3 regions of the Streptosporangium sp. G11 genome follow, and region 2 is predicted to be linked to each of the others. Evidence: riboswitches for the same ligand, from Rfam matches in the RefSeq annotation. Region 2 holds a riboswitch; each other region holds the start of a gene.
What was found. A riboswitch is a leader RNA that binds a small molecule or an ion and turns the genes downstream of it on or off. The one in region 2 is predicted to bind S-adenosylmethionine.
Positions count from the first base shown of each region.

Region 1 (4,533 bases), on a different contig from region 2:
TGACGAACAGGGAGCGGGCCGGTGTCTGACCTCGTCGCCTGGCCGGTGATGACCGGTCGCGCCGTCCGCCTGTCGCTGCGCAACCTCGACGCGCTGTTCACCTCGTTCCTGATGCCCGTCCTGGTCATGCTGCTGTTCGTCTACCTGTTCGGCGGCGCGATCCAGACCGGCGTCGACTACGTCACCTACGCCGTCCCCGGCATCCTCGTCATGTGCGCCTCCTACGGCGCCTCCTTGACCGCGGTCGCCGTCAGCCAGGACATGAGCCGGGGGATCGTCGACAGGTTCAGGGCGATGGACGTCGGCGGCGGGGCGTTCCTGGGCGGGCACGTGGCCGCCAGCACCGTGCGCAACCTCACCTCGCTCGTCATCGTGTTCGCCGTCGCGTTCCTGCTCGGCTTCCGGACGGAGGCGGACCTGGCCGGCTGGGCCGCGGCGGTGGGCATCCTGGTGGTGTTCGTCCTGGCCATCTCCGCGGTCTCGGCCGTGGTCGGCCTGCTGTCCAGGACGCCGGAGGCGGCGGGCGGTTTCACCTTCCTCGTGATGTTCCTGCCCTACCCGAGCAGCGCCTTCGTCCCGGTGCGCACCATGCCCGAGTGGCTGCACGGATTCGCGGAGAACCAGCCGGCCACGCCGATCATCGAGTCCGTGCGCGGCCTGCTGCTCGGCCAGCCCGTGGGGAACGACCCATGGAAGGCCCTGGCCTGGTGCGGCGGTTTCCTGCTGGTCTCGGGGCTCCTCTCCGGCAGGCTGTTCCGCCGCCGCGCCCGCTGAGAGCACGGGGGGCGCCGAGAGCGCGGGGGGCGCCGAGAGTGGCCGTGGCGGGGGCACCGAGGGGGCGCCCTCGCCACGGCCGGCCCGTACGGGACGCGTCGCGCCGGAGACCGCCGGGCCCCGGGTGAGCGGGCCCGGCGGTCCGGGTTTCGGGGGCCGGAGCCCGGGTGGCCGGACTTGGGCGACCGGCGTTCAGGTGACCAGGGTGAGCCAGTGCGGCGCGTCCCCGAAGGGGGCGGTGCGGGTGGTGACGGCCTCCATCAGCCAGGCGGCCGAGGCGCGGGCGCTCTCGACCACGTCGGGCGGGTAGGCGTACTTGACCCGGTGCTCCTCGAACTCGTCCTCGTCGTCCAGGAAGACCCGGTTCTGGCGGCCCTTCAGCAGGTTCCGGCGGCTCCGGATCACGTCGAGGTCCAGGTCGACCATGGTGACCTGGCCGTCGCTCCACTCCGGCACCGTGGAGATGTCGCAGTAGATCTCGTGCTTGTGCGGGGCGGCGTTGAAGGCGGCCGTCCACCAGGCGTCGCGGGGGAAGAGCATCACGAACGGGTGCGGACTGGGGATCGCGGGGCCGTCACCCTTGCGGCCGATGGAGTCGGCGAGGCATCCCGTCCACACCCCGTGCTCGTCCTCGCCGAGCAACAGGCCGCGATGGTGCCAGTGCAGTGACCCGTCGTACTTGCGGTAGACCACATTCACACTCTCGTAGGACATTCCCCGACACTAAGGCTTGACAGAGATCTATGTATTTCCTACCTTCTAAATAGGTTAAGAGTGTCAGTGAGAAGCCCCGGCTGGCTGACCGGCAACCCTCGCACCGCGGCGGGGTGCCCCCGGGGGAGACCTGGCGGCACGGTGGGCGTGCCGCAAGCGCGGACCCCTTCACCGGGGTCACCGAGACATGCCCGGGAGTGCCACATGTCGAAGACCAGCACACTGAACCACGCGAGCCCCGTCGACCTCGACACCCACGGCCACTACCGGCCCGGTGGCAGGCCCGGCCCGCGCTACCCCTTCCAGGGGCGGATCGGCACACCCGCCTTCCCCGCCGAGCCGGGGCGCTACCACCTTTACGTCGCGGCCGTCTGTCCGTACGCGCAGCGCGCGGCCATCGTGCGCTCCCTCAAGGGACTCCAGGACGTGGTCTCGCTCTCCTACGTCGACGACGAGCGCGACGGGCGCGGGTGGGCGTTCCGCGAGCGGCGCGGGGCCGACCCGGTCAACGGGTTCACCATCCTGCGGCAGGCGTACGAGGCGACCGAGCCCGGCTTCGACGGGCACGTCTCGGTGCCGGTCCTGTGGGACAGGACGTCCGGCCGCATCGTCAGCAACAACTTCCCCGACATCACGATCGACCTGGCCACCCGGTTCGGCGGCGACCCGGAGGCCGACCTCTACCCCGAGGAGCTCCGGCCCGAGATCGACGAGCTCAACACGAGGATCTACGAGTTCGTCAACACGGCGGCGGGCCGCGTGGCGTCGGCCACCACCGAGGCCGCGTACACCGAGGCGCGCGGGGCCGTGGTCGCCTTCCTGGACGAGCTGGACGCCCGCCTGGCCGACCGCAGGTTCCTGTTCGGCTCGGGGATCACCGAGGCGGACGTGCGGCTCTGGCCGACCCTGCTCCGCTTCGACCTGAGCGACAACCCGGCGGCCAGGATCAGCGAGCGCCCGCTGACCGCCTTCCCCAACCTGTGGGCCTACGCCAGGGACCTGTACGCCCACCCCGCCTTCCGCGAGAACACCGACTTCACCGTCATCTCCCACCGGGAGAGCGAGACCGACGTCTGGCGCGTCCCGGTCGAGCCGCTGCATGCCGACTGGGACCAGCCGCACCGCAGAGCCGCCGTATGAGCGCCTCGATCGCCGTCGTCGGCGCGGGGCCGACGGGCACCTGCCTGGTGGAGCGCATCTGCGCCAACGCCGCCGACCTGCTCGGCTGGCCGTCGCTGGACGTCCACGTGATCGATCCCCACCCACCGGGTGGCGGGCGCGTCTGGCGCCGCGACCAGCCGGACCTGCTCTGGATGAACTCCGCCGCCGCCGACGTGACGCTCTTCACCGACGAGTCGGTGCGCTGCGAGGGGCCGATCCGCCCCGGACCCACGCTGGCCGAGTGGCTCGGCGGCGACCCCGGCAGGTTCGCCTCCCGCCCGGCGCAGAACGGCTACCTCTCCCACGTCTTCCGGAACGCGGTGGCGAACGCCCCGCGCGGCGTCCGGGTGCACGTGCACGCCGCCCGTGCCGTCGACCTCGCCAATGTCTCCGGCGGCCAGGCCGTGAAACTGGAGGACGGTCAGACGATCGAGGCCGACGCGGTGATCCTGGCCCAGGGGCACGGCGACGTGACCCCGACGCGGGAGGAGAGGGCGCTGGCCGATCTGGCCGCGCGCGGGGGACTGCGGTACCTGCCCACCGGCTACGCGGCGGACCTCGACCTGGACGGCATCCCCGCGGGGGAACCGGTGATCATGCGGGGGATGGGGCTGGCCTTCGTCGACCTGATGGTGCTGCTCACCTCGGGAAGGGGCGGCCGGTTCGTCCGCGAGTACGACGGGGAGCTGGTCTACCTGCCCAACGGGCGCGAGCCTCTCCTGTACGTGGGGTCGCGGCGCGGCGTGCCGTACCACTCCAAGACCGGTTACCCCTTCACGGGCGTCCGACCGCCGGTGCCGCGCTTCCTCACCCGCGAGGCGCTGGGCGAGGGGCCGTGGAACTTCCGCCGGGACGTGTGGCCGCTCGTCGCCAAGGAGCTGGCCTTCGCGTACTACCACGAGCTCATCACCGCCCACCCCAAGCGCGCCAAGCTGGGCTGGGAGGAGTTCGAGGAGGGCTTCGCCGCCGAGGAGTGGCGCAGCGCCGGGATGCGCAGGCTGATCCGCTCGGCCGTGCCCCGGCACTTCGACCGGCTCGACTTCGACCGGCTCGACCGGCCGCTGAGCGGCATCCGGTTCGGCGACCAGGCCGGTCTGCAGAAGTGGATGCGCGGCTATCTCTCCGTCGACCTGGAGCGACGCTCCGACCCGTCGCACAGCGCCGACCACGCCATGATCCTCGGCCTGCTCTCCGTCTACGGGGTCCTCGCCGAGCTGGGCATCTCCGACCCGTGGTTCGGCGGGTTCTTCAGCTACGTCGCCAGCGGCCCACCGGGACCCCGGCTGGAGGAGCTGCGCGCCCTGGCCGGAGCCGGGGTGGTCACCTTCCTCGGCGCCGACCTCAAGGTCGACCACCACGACGGGCGCTGGCGGGCACAGAGCCCCACCGTGCCCGGCGGCGTGACGGCCACGACCCTCGTCGAGGCCAGGCTGCCCGCGCCCAGCGTGAGCCGGGCCGTCGACCCGCTCATCAGCGCGCTCCGCGACCGGGGCGAGCTCGACGAGGAGTCGGGCCTGGTGAACGTACGGCCCGCCGACCGCCGCCTGCTCGACAGGACCGGCACCCCGCACCCACGCAGGTTCGCCTTCGGCCCCTGGGTCGTCGGCGGCCGGGCCACCGGCGGCTTCGCCAGGCCCCGCCTCAACGCCCCGCTCTTCCGCCACGCCGACGCCCTCGCCCGGATCGTGCTGTCCGAGGCCGCCGGAACCCAGATAAGGCGACACGTCGCGTGAACCGCTCCGACCGATGCGTCACCGAACCGACCGAGCACATCGCCCAGATGCCCGTCGCACAGAAGTCCGTCGTACAGAAGTCCGCCGTACAGAGGTACGTACAGAAGTTCGTCACACGGAAGCACGTCGTACAGAAGCACGAGGAGAAGAA
Region 1 is NZ_JBPJUQ010000044.1:50,892-55,424, reverse strand. It holds gene ACSDR0_RS32030 (ATP-binding cassette domain-containing protein) at 1-29, shown strand, start outside; gene ACSDR0_RS32025 (ABC transporter permease) at 22-774, shown strand; gene ACSDR0_RS32020 (DUF402 domain-containing protein) at 967-1,488, opposite strand; SAM riboswitch class IV at 1,541-1,653, shown strand; gene ACSDR0_RS32015 (glutathione S-transferase C-terminal domain-containing protein) at 1,693-2,628, shown strand; gene ACSDR0_RS32010 (FAD/NAD(P)-binding protein) at 2,625-4,382, shown strand; gene ACSDR0_RS32005 (ABC transporter substrate-binding protein) at 4,379-4,533, shown strand, end outside.
Region 1: it holds a riboswitch for S-adenosylmethionine, as region 2 does, so the genes downstream of both, ACSDR0_RS32015 (glutathione S-transferase C-terminal domain-containing protein) here and ACSDR0_RS13455 (aminotransferase class V-fold PLP-dependent enzyme) in region 2, are expected to answer to the same signal.

Region 2 (4,533 bases):
GGTCGTCACCGGGATCGGCCCTGCGGGCGCGGGCCAGCTCGACGAGATAGGCGGAGAACTCCTCGGCCGCCCGTACGGCCGTGCGCTGGGCCTCGACCGACGGCTGGAGCTCGTACATGCCGCAGATGTCGGCCGACCAGGGCCGCAGCAGGTGCCGGTCGGCCTCGGGCACGCCGAGCATCTCGGCGATCACGGTGACCGGCAGCGGCTCGGCGACCTCGGCGATCAGGTCTCCGCCGCCGCGCTCGACGAAGACGTCCACCAGCTCCCCGGCCATGCGGGCGACCTTGGGGCGGAGCGCCTGGACCATGCGGGGGGTGAACGCCTTCGACACCAGCCGCCGGAGCCTGGTGTGCACCGGCGGCTCGACGTCGAGCATCCCCGCCCTGATCACCCGCCAGAACGGGTCCTGGAACTCGGGGTCGTCCGGCCTGCCGAACTCCTGGTGCGAGGCCACGTGCAGGTAGGAGCGGCCGAGCCTGCGATCTCGCAGCAGCGCGTTGACGTCGGCGTGCCTGGCCACCAGCCACTGGCCGGTCGGCTCGAAGAAGCTGACCGGCCGCTCCCGCCTCAGCTCGTCGTAGACGTCATAGGGGTGGGCGACGAATTCCGGATTCCAAGGATCAAAGCGCACGTAAGCATCGTAATCCCGCGCTAGGAGCCTGCCCGTCCGTCCGGCCTTCCCCCCTCGACCTGCTCGTCCGCCCGGCCCGCCGGAGCCTTCCGGCCCACCGGGGTCTCCAGGGTCTCCTGGGTTTCAGAACCAGCCTGCTCATCCGCCTCGTAGCGGGCGCGCAGCTCGACCGGCTTCCGCCTCGCCTTGCCGCGCATCCGGATGTTCAGCAGCTCCACCAGCAGCGAGAACGCCATCGCGAAGTAGATGTAGCCCTTGGAGATGTGCTGCTCGAACCCCTCGGCGATGAGCACGACGCCGATCAGCACCAGGAAGGACAGCGCGAGCATCTTGATGCTCGGGTGCCGCTCCACGAAGCGGCTGATCGGCCCGGAGGCGACCAGCATCACGATGACCGAGACGATGACGGCCGCGATCATGACGCCCAGCTCGTCGACCATGCCGACCGCGGTGATCACCGAGTCGAGCGAGAAGACGACGTCGAGGATCATGATCTGGATGATCACCGAGGTGAAGGACGAGGCCACCCTGCCCTCGGAGTGGTCGGACTCGCCCTCCAGGCTGCCGTGCATCTCGTGGACGCTCTTGCCCAGCAGGAACAGGCCGCCGAGTATCAGGATCAGATCGCGCCCCGATATGCCCTGCCCGAAAACCTCGAACATCGGCTCTGTGAGCCTCACCACCCACGACAGCGCCAGCAGCAGCAGGAGGCGGCTGAGCAGGGCGACGAGGAGGCCGAGCTTGCGCGCCCTGTCGCGCTGAGCGGGCGGGAGCTTGCTCACCAGGATCGAGATGAAGATGATGTTGTCGATTCCCAGGACGATCTCCAGGGCGACAAGGGTGAAGAACCCTATCCATATCTCCGGGTTGGTCACCCAGTCCATTGCTTTCTCCTTCGTCGTCCGGTGCTCGAACGCACCGTCGTCCAGCTGGCTGAATGCTTCTTCGGCTGACTGCCAGGACGACCGGGGAAGGCCCTGAGTTCCTTCCCTCTCATCACGCTTCGCTGGCAAATTCACCGGGCGCTCCCCGGAGCGCCTCTCCGGAGGCGATATCGGGTTGATCACGTTTCGGACTTGCGGGGCACCGCGGGGAGTCGGTTATAGTTCCCCCGTAGGTCATGAGTGCCAGTGACAAGCCCCGGCTCGCTGGCCGGCAACCCTCGCGTCCGCGGCGGGGTGCCCCGGGTGAGGACCTGGTCCGGCACGAGGTGTGCCGGGCAAGCGCGGGCTCCAGGCACCTATGCCATGGGTTGGGGTCCGATGACCTCGAAGGAGCCATGGCGTGTCCACCCTGACGATCTTCACCCCCGCGAACACCGCGAACCCGGCGAACACCACGTCCACCGTGTCCACCGTGTCCACCGCCGCCCCCGCCGTCCTCCCCGCCGTCCCGGTGACCGTCCCCGAGACCCGCGCGTCCGACGACCGGCCGATCCCGGCCGTGCTCGGCTCGGACCTGGAGGTCCCGGTCAGGGGCGGCAGGCTCGTCCGCTACGCCAACCTCGACTACGCCGCGAGCGCCCCCTGTCTGGAGCCGGTGAGCGCCGCCGTCGCCGCCGCGCTCCCGGCATACTCCAGCGTCCACCGTGGCGCCGGGTACGCGTCCCAGCTGACCACGGCCCGCTACGAGCAGGCCAGGCACACGGTGCGCGCCTTCGTCGGCGCCCGTCCCGACGACTCGGTGATCTTCACCCGCAACACCACGGACGCGACCAACCTGCTGGCCCGCAGCCTGCCCGAGGGCACCACCGCCGTGGTCTTCGACACCGAGCACCACGCCTCGCTGCTGCCCTGGGAGCGGGTCGTCCGGCTGGCGGCCCCCGCCTTCCCCGGCGAGGCCGTCCGCGCCGCCGACGAGGCCCTGGCCTCGATCGACGGCCCCAAGCTGCTGGTCGTGACCGCCGCCTCCAACGTCACCGGGGAGCTCTGGCCGATCGCCGCGCTGGCCCACATCGCCCACCGCCACGGTGCCCGCGTCCTCGTCGACGCCGCGCAGCTCGTCCCGCACCGCCGCCTCAACCTGACGGCGCTCGACCTGGACTACGTGGCCTTCTCCGGCCACAAGCTCTACGCGCCGTTCGGCACCGGCGCGCTGATCGGCCGTTCCGACTGGCTGACCGACGCCGAGCCGTACCTGCGGGGCGGCGGCGCGGTGAAGGCCGTGAACGACGACGGCGCCGAGTGGTACGACGACCCCGAGGCCCGGCACGAGGCCGGAACCCCGAACGTGCTGGGCGCCGTCGCGCTCGCCGCGGCCTGCGACGCCCTGACCGCCACCGGCTGGACCCCGCTGGTCCGCGAGGAGGAGCGCCTCCTCGGGCGCCTGCGCGCGGGCCTCGCCTCCGTCCCCGGCGTCCACGAGCTGTCCCTGTGGGGCCCGGACCACCCGCGCGTCGGCATCGTCTCCTTCGTGGTGGACGGCTTCACCGCCCGCGAGGTCGCCGAGGCCCTGTCCGGCGACTACGGCATCGGCGTCCGCGACGGCAAGTTCTGCGCCCACCCCTTCGTACGGCACCTGCTGGGCGCCAAGGACGGCGGCTGCGACGACGTCACCGCCTCCGCCGTCCGCGCCTCCATCGGCATCGGTACCACCTCCGAGCACGTCGACCGGCTGATCGGCGCCCTGCGAGATCTTGCCTCGCGCGGCTGACGTGACAGCATGGCCCTATGACTGAAGGCGCACCCCGTGAGCTGAGCGTGGGGCTGGGGGCCGGAGCCGAAGCCGTGCGGGGGGCGCACGGCAAGGAGCTCGCGACCGAGGACATGATCCTCAACATCGGGCCGCAGCACCCGTCCACGCACGGTGTGCTGCGGCTACGGCTCACGCTGGACGGCGAACGGATCGGCTCGGCCGAGCCGATCGTGGGCTACATGCACCGGGGCGCCGAGAAGCTCTTCGAGGTGCGCGACTACCGGCAGATCATCGTGCTGGCCAACCGGCACGACTGGCTGTCGGCGTTCGCCAACGAGCTCGGCGTCGTCCTCGCGGTGGAGCGGATGCTCGGCATGGAGGTGCCGGTCAGGGCGGTCTGGACGCGCACGCTGATGGCCGAGCTCAACCGGGTGCTCAGCCACCTGATGTTCCTGGGGTCCTACCCGCTGGAGCTCGGCGCGATCACCCCGGTCTTCTACGCGTTCCGGGAGCGCGAGACCCTCCAGGCCGTGATGGAGGAGATCTCCGGCGGGCGCATGCACTACATGTTCAACCGGGTCGGCGGCCTCAAGGAGGAGATCCCCGAGGGCTGGGCGGGCCGGGTCTCCCAGGCCGTGGCCGACGTGCGGCGACGGCTGCCCGACATCGAGAACCTGATCGCCGGGAACGAGATCTTCCTCGCCCGCACGCGCGGCGTGGGCGTGCTCGACCGCGAGACGATCATGCAGTACGGCGTGAGCGGCCCGATCGCCCGCGCCTCCGGCGTCGACGTCGACCTGCGCAGGGACGAGCCGTACCTCGCCTACGGCGAGCTGCCGGTGAAGGTCGTCACCCGCTCGGCGGGAGACTGCCACGCCCGGTTCGAGGTGCTGCTGGAACAGGTGAAGGTCTCCCTCGACCTGGCCGACGCCTGCGTGGAACGGCTGCTCGACCTGCCCCCTGGGCCGGTCAACCAGCGCCTGCCCAAGGTGCTGAAGGTTCCCGAGGGCCACACCTACGCCTGGACGGAGAACCCGCTCGGCCTCAACGGCTACTACCTGGTCTCGCGCGGGGAGAAGACACCGTGGCGGATGAAGCTCCGCTCGGCCTCCTTCAACAACGTCCAGGTGCTGCGCGAGATGCTCCCCGGCCACCTGGTCTCGGACATGGTGGCCATCCTGGGCTCGATGTTCTTCGTCGTCGGCGACATCGACAAGTAAGGCACGGTTGGAACCGCATGATCGAACCCGGCGGGGAGCAGGAGA
Region 2 is NZ_JBPJUQ010000010.1:155,792-160,324, forward strand. It holds gene ACSDR0_RS13445 (cytochrome P450) at 1-634, opposite strand, end outside; gene ACSDR0_RS13450 (TerC family protein) at 655-1,518, opposite strand; SAM riboswitch class IV at 1,751-1,866, shown strand; gene ACSDR0_RS13455 (aminotransferase class V-fold PLP-dependent enzyme) at 1,919-3,286, shown strand; gene ACSDR0_RS13460 (NADH-quinone oxidoreductase subunit D) at 3,304-4,488, shown strand; gene ACSDR0_RS13465 (acyltransferase family protein) at 4,506-4,533, shown strand, end outside.

Region 3 (4,533 bases), on a different contig from region 2:
CCTGGTCGAGCCGGCCGCCGGGCGCCAGCCGCACCGCGCTGCGGTCGCCGTCGGACAGCGCCGCGCAGACCCACAGGACGTTGAGGTCCTTCGCGACCTCGGACAGGCCGGAGACCAGGCCGCCACCTCCCCTGCGCATGGAGAGCGAGCCGTCCTCGGAGAGGGTGAAGGAGACGGGGCCGCGGTTGGAGGCCACCAGGATCGCGCTCATGAGATCCCTTCACTGGCTAGGGACACGCCTGTCCTGAAGGTTAACCGGCACTTCGCCGGGCTGTCCTCGCTCTTCAGGTCGACGAAAGAATGGCGTCCATCGAATTGTGTCAGCTCTTATCAGCAGGTGAAGTGACGAGCCCCGCTGTATCAGCCTTTTTGTGGCGGGGAGGGAGGGTCACCATCCGCGACCCCCGACCGTAGGATGTCCAGCGACCGTGACCGCTGATGGGGGCCCGTGATGGCGCTGGACGAGACGACCGAGGACCTGGCCCGATCGGCAGCCCAGGGTGACCACCGAGCGCTCGGTGAGCTGCTGAAGCGGATCGAGCCCGCCGTGCTCAGGCACTGCGGCCGGATCCTTCCCTTCCGGCAGGACGCCGAGGAGGCCTCCCAGGACACCCTGCTCGCGGTGGCACGCAACATCGGCCGCTTCGAGGGGCGTGCCCGGTTCAGCACCTGGCTGCACATCGTGACCGCCAACTGCGCCAGGACCACCTACCGCTCGCTGAAGCGCCGCGCCGCCGAGCAGAGTTCCGACGAGCTGCCGCTGCAGAAGCCGGACGTCGCCCGGGTGAGCGTGATCGCCGGGTCCCGGCTGGACCTGCTCGACGCGATGGAGGCGCTGGAGGCCGAGAAGCCGGACCTGGCCCAGGCGCTGGTGCTGCGCGACATCTGCCAGCTCGACTACAACGAGGTGGCCGAGCAGCTCGGCATCCCGCTGGGCACCGCCAAGTCGCGCATCCACCAGGCGCGCAAGTACGTCCAGGGCGCCCTGGGCGACGCCTACGGCTTCTGACCGGCCGTCCGCCGCGTGCCTCGCGGCCTGCGGCCCGGCTCCGGTTGTCCGCTGGATAACACGCCATGTCTCGCTCAGTGAGACATGAGGTCAGGAGTGCGGTGTGGCGGGGTAGAGTGCTTAGGACCTGCGCGTCAGGTTTCCAACTGAATATTTGCTCATCCAGAGGGGTGGAGGGACCGGCCCTGCGAAGCCCCGGCAACCATCCCGGTTCAAGACTCGTGATCTGAACGAGGTCGGCCGGGACAGGTGCCAATTCCGGTCTGTGACCAGGGTGGTCCGCAGACGAAGATGAGGGAAAGGCCTCGCTTCATGGCGCTCGCAACCACTGAGAACACCACTACCACCTCCTCCGAGCGTGCCGACGACGCGCGCGACCGGCGCTTCGGCCCCGCTGTGGCCCTGTCCTGCAGGGAATGTGGTGCCCGCTACGACCTCGGTCCCAGCTTCGCCTGTACCGAGTGTTTCGGGCCCCTTGAGATCGCGTACGACTTCGGGCGTGTGACCCGGGAGCAGATCGCCGAGGGGCCGACCAACATCTGGCGCTACCGTTCGCTGCTGCCCGTCCCGGCGGACGTGGCCTCCAAGCCCAACATGGCACCGGGCTGGACCAAGCTCGTCAACGCCGGAAACCTGGCCCGGGAACTGGGCATCCGCTCCCTGCACGTGAAGGACGACTCCGGCAATCCCACGCACTCCTTCAAGGACCGCGTGGTGGCCATCGCCGTCGAGGCGGCCCGCAACTTCGGGTTCCACACCCTCTCCTGCTCCTCGACCGGAAACCTGGCCGGCGCCGTGACCGCCGCCGCCGCGCGGGCCGGGCTGGACGCCTGCGTCTTCATCCCCTCCGACCTCGAGCAGGCCAAGATCGTCATGGCCTCCGTGTACGGCGGCAGGCTCATCGGCATCGAGGGCACGTACGACGACGTGAACCGTTTCTGCTCCGAGCTCATCGGTGACGAGATGGGCGACCAGTGGGGCTTCGTCAACGTCAACCTCCGGCCGTACTACGCGGAGGGCTCCAAGACGCTGGCCTACGAGATCGCCGAGCAGCTCGGCTGGCGCATCCCCGACCAGATCGTCATCCCGGTCGCGTCGGGCTCGCAGCTCACGAAGATCGACAAGGGCTTCAAGGAGCTGATCGCGCTCGGTCTGGTCGAGGACAGGCCCTACAAGATCTTCGCGGCCCAGGCTGAGGGATGCTCCCCGGTCTCCGCCGCCTACAAGGCGGGCCACGACGTGATCCGCCCGGTCAAGCCGAACACGATCGCCAAGTCGCTGGCGATCGGCAACCCGGCCGACGGCCCGTACGTCCTGGACATCGCCCGCCGCACCGGCGGCGCGGTCGAGGACGTCACCGACGCCGAGATCGTCGACGCGATCCGGCTGCTGGCCAGGACCGAGGGCATCTTCGCCGAGACCGCCGGAGGCGTCGTCGTCGGGGTGCTGCGCAAGCTGGTCGCCTCGGGCAGGCTCGACCCCGACGCCGAGACCGTGGTCCTCAACACCGGCGACGGTCTCAAGACCCTCGACGCGGTGGCCGCGGAGGCGCGACCGACCGCGGTGATTCGGCCTTCTCTTGACGCATTCCGTGCGGCTATCGCCTAGAAATCGTGAAAGGTACTGAATTATGAGCGTTTCTGTGCGGATTCCGACGATTCTCCGGACTTACACCGGTGGTGCCGCCGAGGTGAACGGAGAGGGGGAGACCCTGCGCGATGTTCTTCAGAAGCTCGACGCGGACTTCCCGGGGATCGGCGCCCGGATTCTTGACGAGGCGGGAAAGATCCGACGTTTTGTCAACGTCTATGTGGGGGATGAGGACGTCCGTTTTGTCGACAACCTCGACACGGCCACGCCCTCCGGTGTTCAGGTCTCCATCATCCCGGCGGTGGCCGGAGGCTGATTCTCCCGCCCCTGCGCGGCCCTGACCGCATCCGCAGCGCCTCAGGGGCGCCCGTCACCCCACGGCACCCGCCCGGCTCCGGCCGGGCGGGTGCCGTCTTTTATGACGCAACCTCACATTTGAGGCGAGGATGGATAATGTAACCCTTGTCTAACTAATAGTGATGGCGAAACTTTGCTCTCGTACTAAAAGCTCTTGTAAAGAGGTAGTTTGGTGCTTGACTCTGTTGCCCTACCGCTTCCCACAGGTATGGTCGGAACGATCGACGGGGCGAAGTCCGTCCCGGAGATTGAGGACTTCGCGAGAGGAATGGGCGTCGTCCTTAAGACCAGTAAGAGGAGTCGCAAGTGGCGCAGGGCACCGTCAAATGGTTCAACGCGGACAAGGGCTACGGCTTCATCGCGGTAGACGGTGGTAAGGATGTGTTCGTCCATTACTCCGCGATCATGATGGATGGCTACCGTGCCCTCGAACAGGGCCAGCGGGTCGAGTTCGAGATCACCCAGGGCCAGAAGGGTCCCCAGGCGGAGTCCGTGCGGGCGGTCTGACGTAGCCGTTTCGTGAATTCGCAGGGAAGAGCCGGTTGATCCCGCGGTATCGCAGTCCGCTGGATCCTCACCGCCTAGGCCCGGCTCGCCCCCCCCATCGGCGAGCCGGGCCTTCGTGTCGCACGGGCCGCGGAGTCGTGCGCGGCGGAGTCGTACGCGCGCACGAAGGTCGTACAGCTTCGCGCAGAGGTCGTACGGGATGTGAGAAAAGGTGCGAAACGCGCCGGTGTGACACGGAACCCACCGGCGTGACGCGGGCCGCGCCGATGGTGACGTGTCGCGTACGCCGACGTGACGCGGTATCTACGCAGGCATGACGCGGAGCCGACGTCCCTCACCACGCGGCCCAGGTCAACGGATCGTGGCTTGCACTCGTCGGGGTAGAGTGCTAAACACATTGTTGGCACTCACGCATAGAGAGTGCCAATCCTGGATCGAGGCGATGGGGCCCGCCGAACGGAGTCGTGGGCCCACATGCCGTCGCGGGCGTCGGCTCGGTCCGGTGTAAGCCACCCTGTCTCTGGGAGGTCTAGCCGTATGGCAGCCAAGATGATCGCGTTTAACGAGGACGCCAGGCGCGGTCTCGAGCGCGGTATGAACCAGCTCGCGGACGCCGTTAAGGTGACCCTCGGCCCCAAGGGCCGTAACGTCGTTCTGGAGAAGAAGTGGGGCGCCCCCACCATCACCAACGATGGTGTCTCCATTGCCAAGGAGATCGAGCTCGAAGACCCGTGGGAGAAGATCGGGGCCGAGCTCGTCAAGGAGGTCGCCAAGAAGACCGACGATGTCGCCGGTGACGGCACCACCACCGCCACCGTGCTCGCTCAGGCTCTCGTACGTGAGGGTCTCCGCAACGTCGCCGCCGGCGCCAACCCGATGTCCCTGAAGAAGGGCATCGAGGCCGCCGTCGAGCGCGTGTCGGAGGAGCTGTCCAAGCTTGCCAAGGACGTGGAGACGAAGGCGCAGATCGCCTCCACCGCATCCATCTCCGCGGGCGACCCGCAGATCGGCGAGATGATCGCCGAGGCGATGGACAAGGTCGGCAAGGAAGGCGTCATCACCGTCGAGGA
Region 3 is NZ_JBPJUQ010000014.1:147,582-152,114, reverse strand. It holds gene ACSDR0_RS16800 (alpha,alpha-trehalose-phosphate synthase (UDP-forming)) at 1-211, opposite strand, end outside; gene ACSDR0_RS16795 (RNA polymerase sigma factor) at 452-1,009, shown strand; SAM riboswitch class I at 1,165-1,307, shown strand; gene thrC (threonine synthase) at 1,322-2,617, shown strand; gene ACSDR0_RS16785 (MoaD/ThiS family protein) at 2,640-2,915, shown strand; gene ACSDR0_RS16780 (cold-shock protein) at 3,263-3,463, shown strand; gene groL (chaperonin GroEL) at 4,001-4,533, shown strand, end outside.
Region 3: it holds a riboswitch for S-adenosylmethionine, as region 2 does, so the genes downstream of both, thrC (threonine synthase) here and ACSDR0_RS13455 (aminotransferase class V-fold PLP-dependent enzyme) in region 2, are expected to answer to the same signal.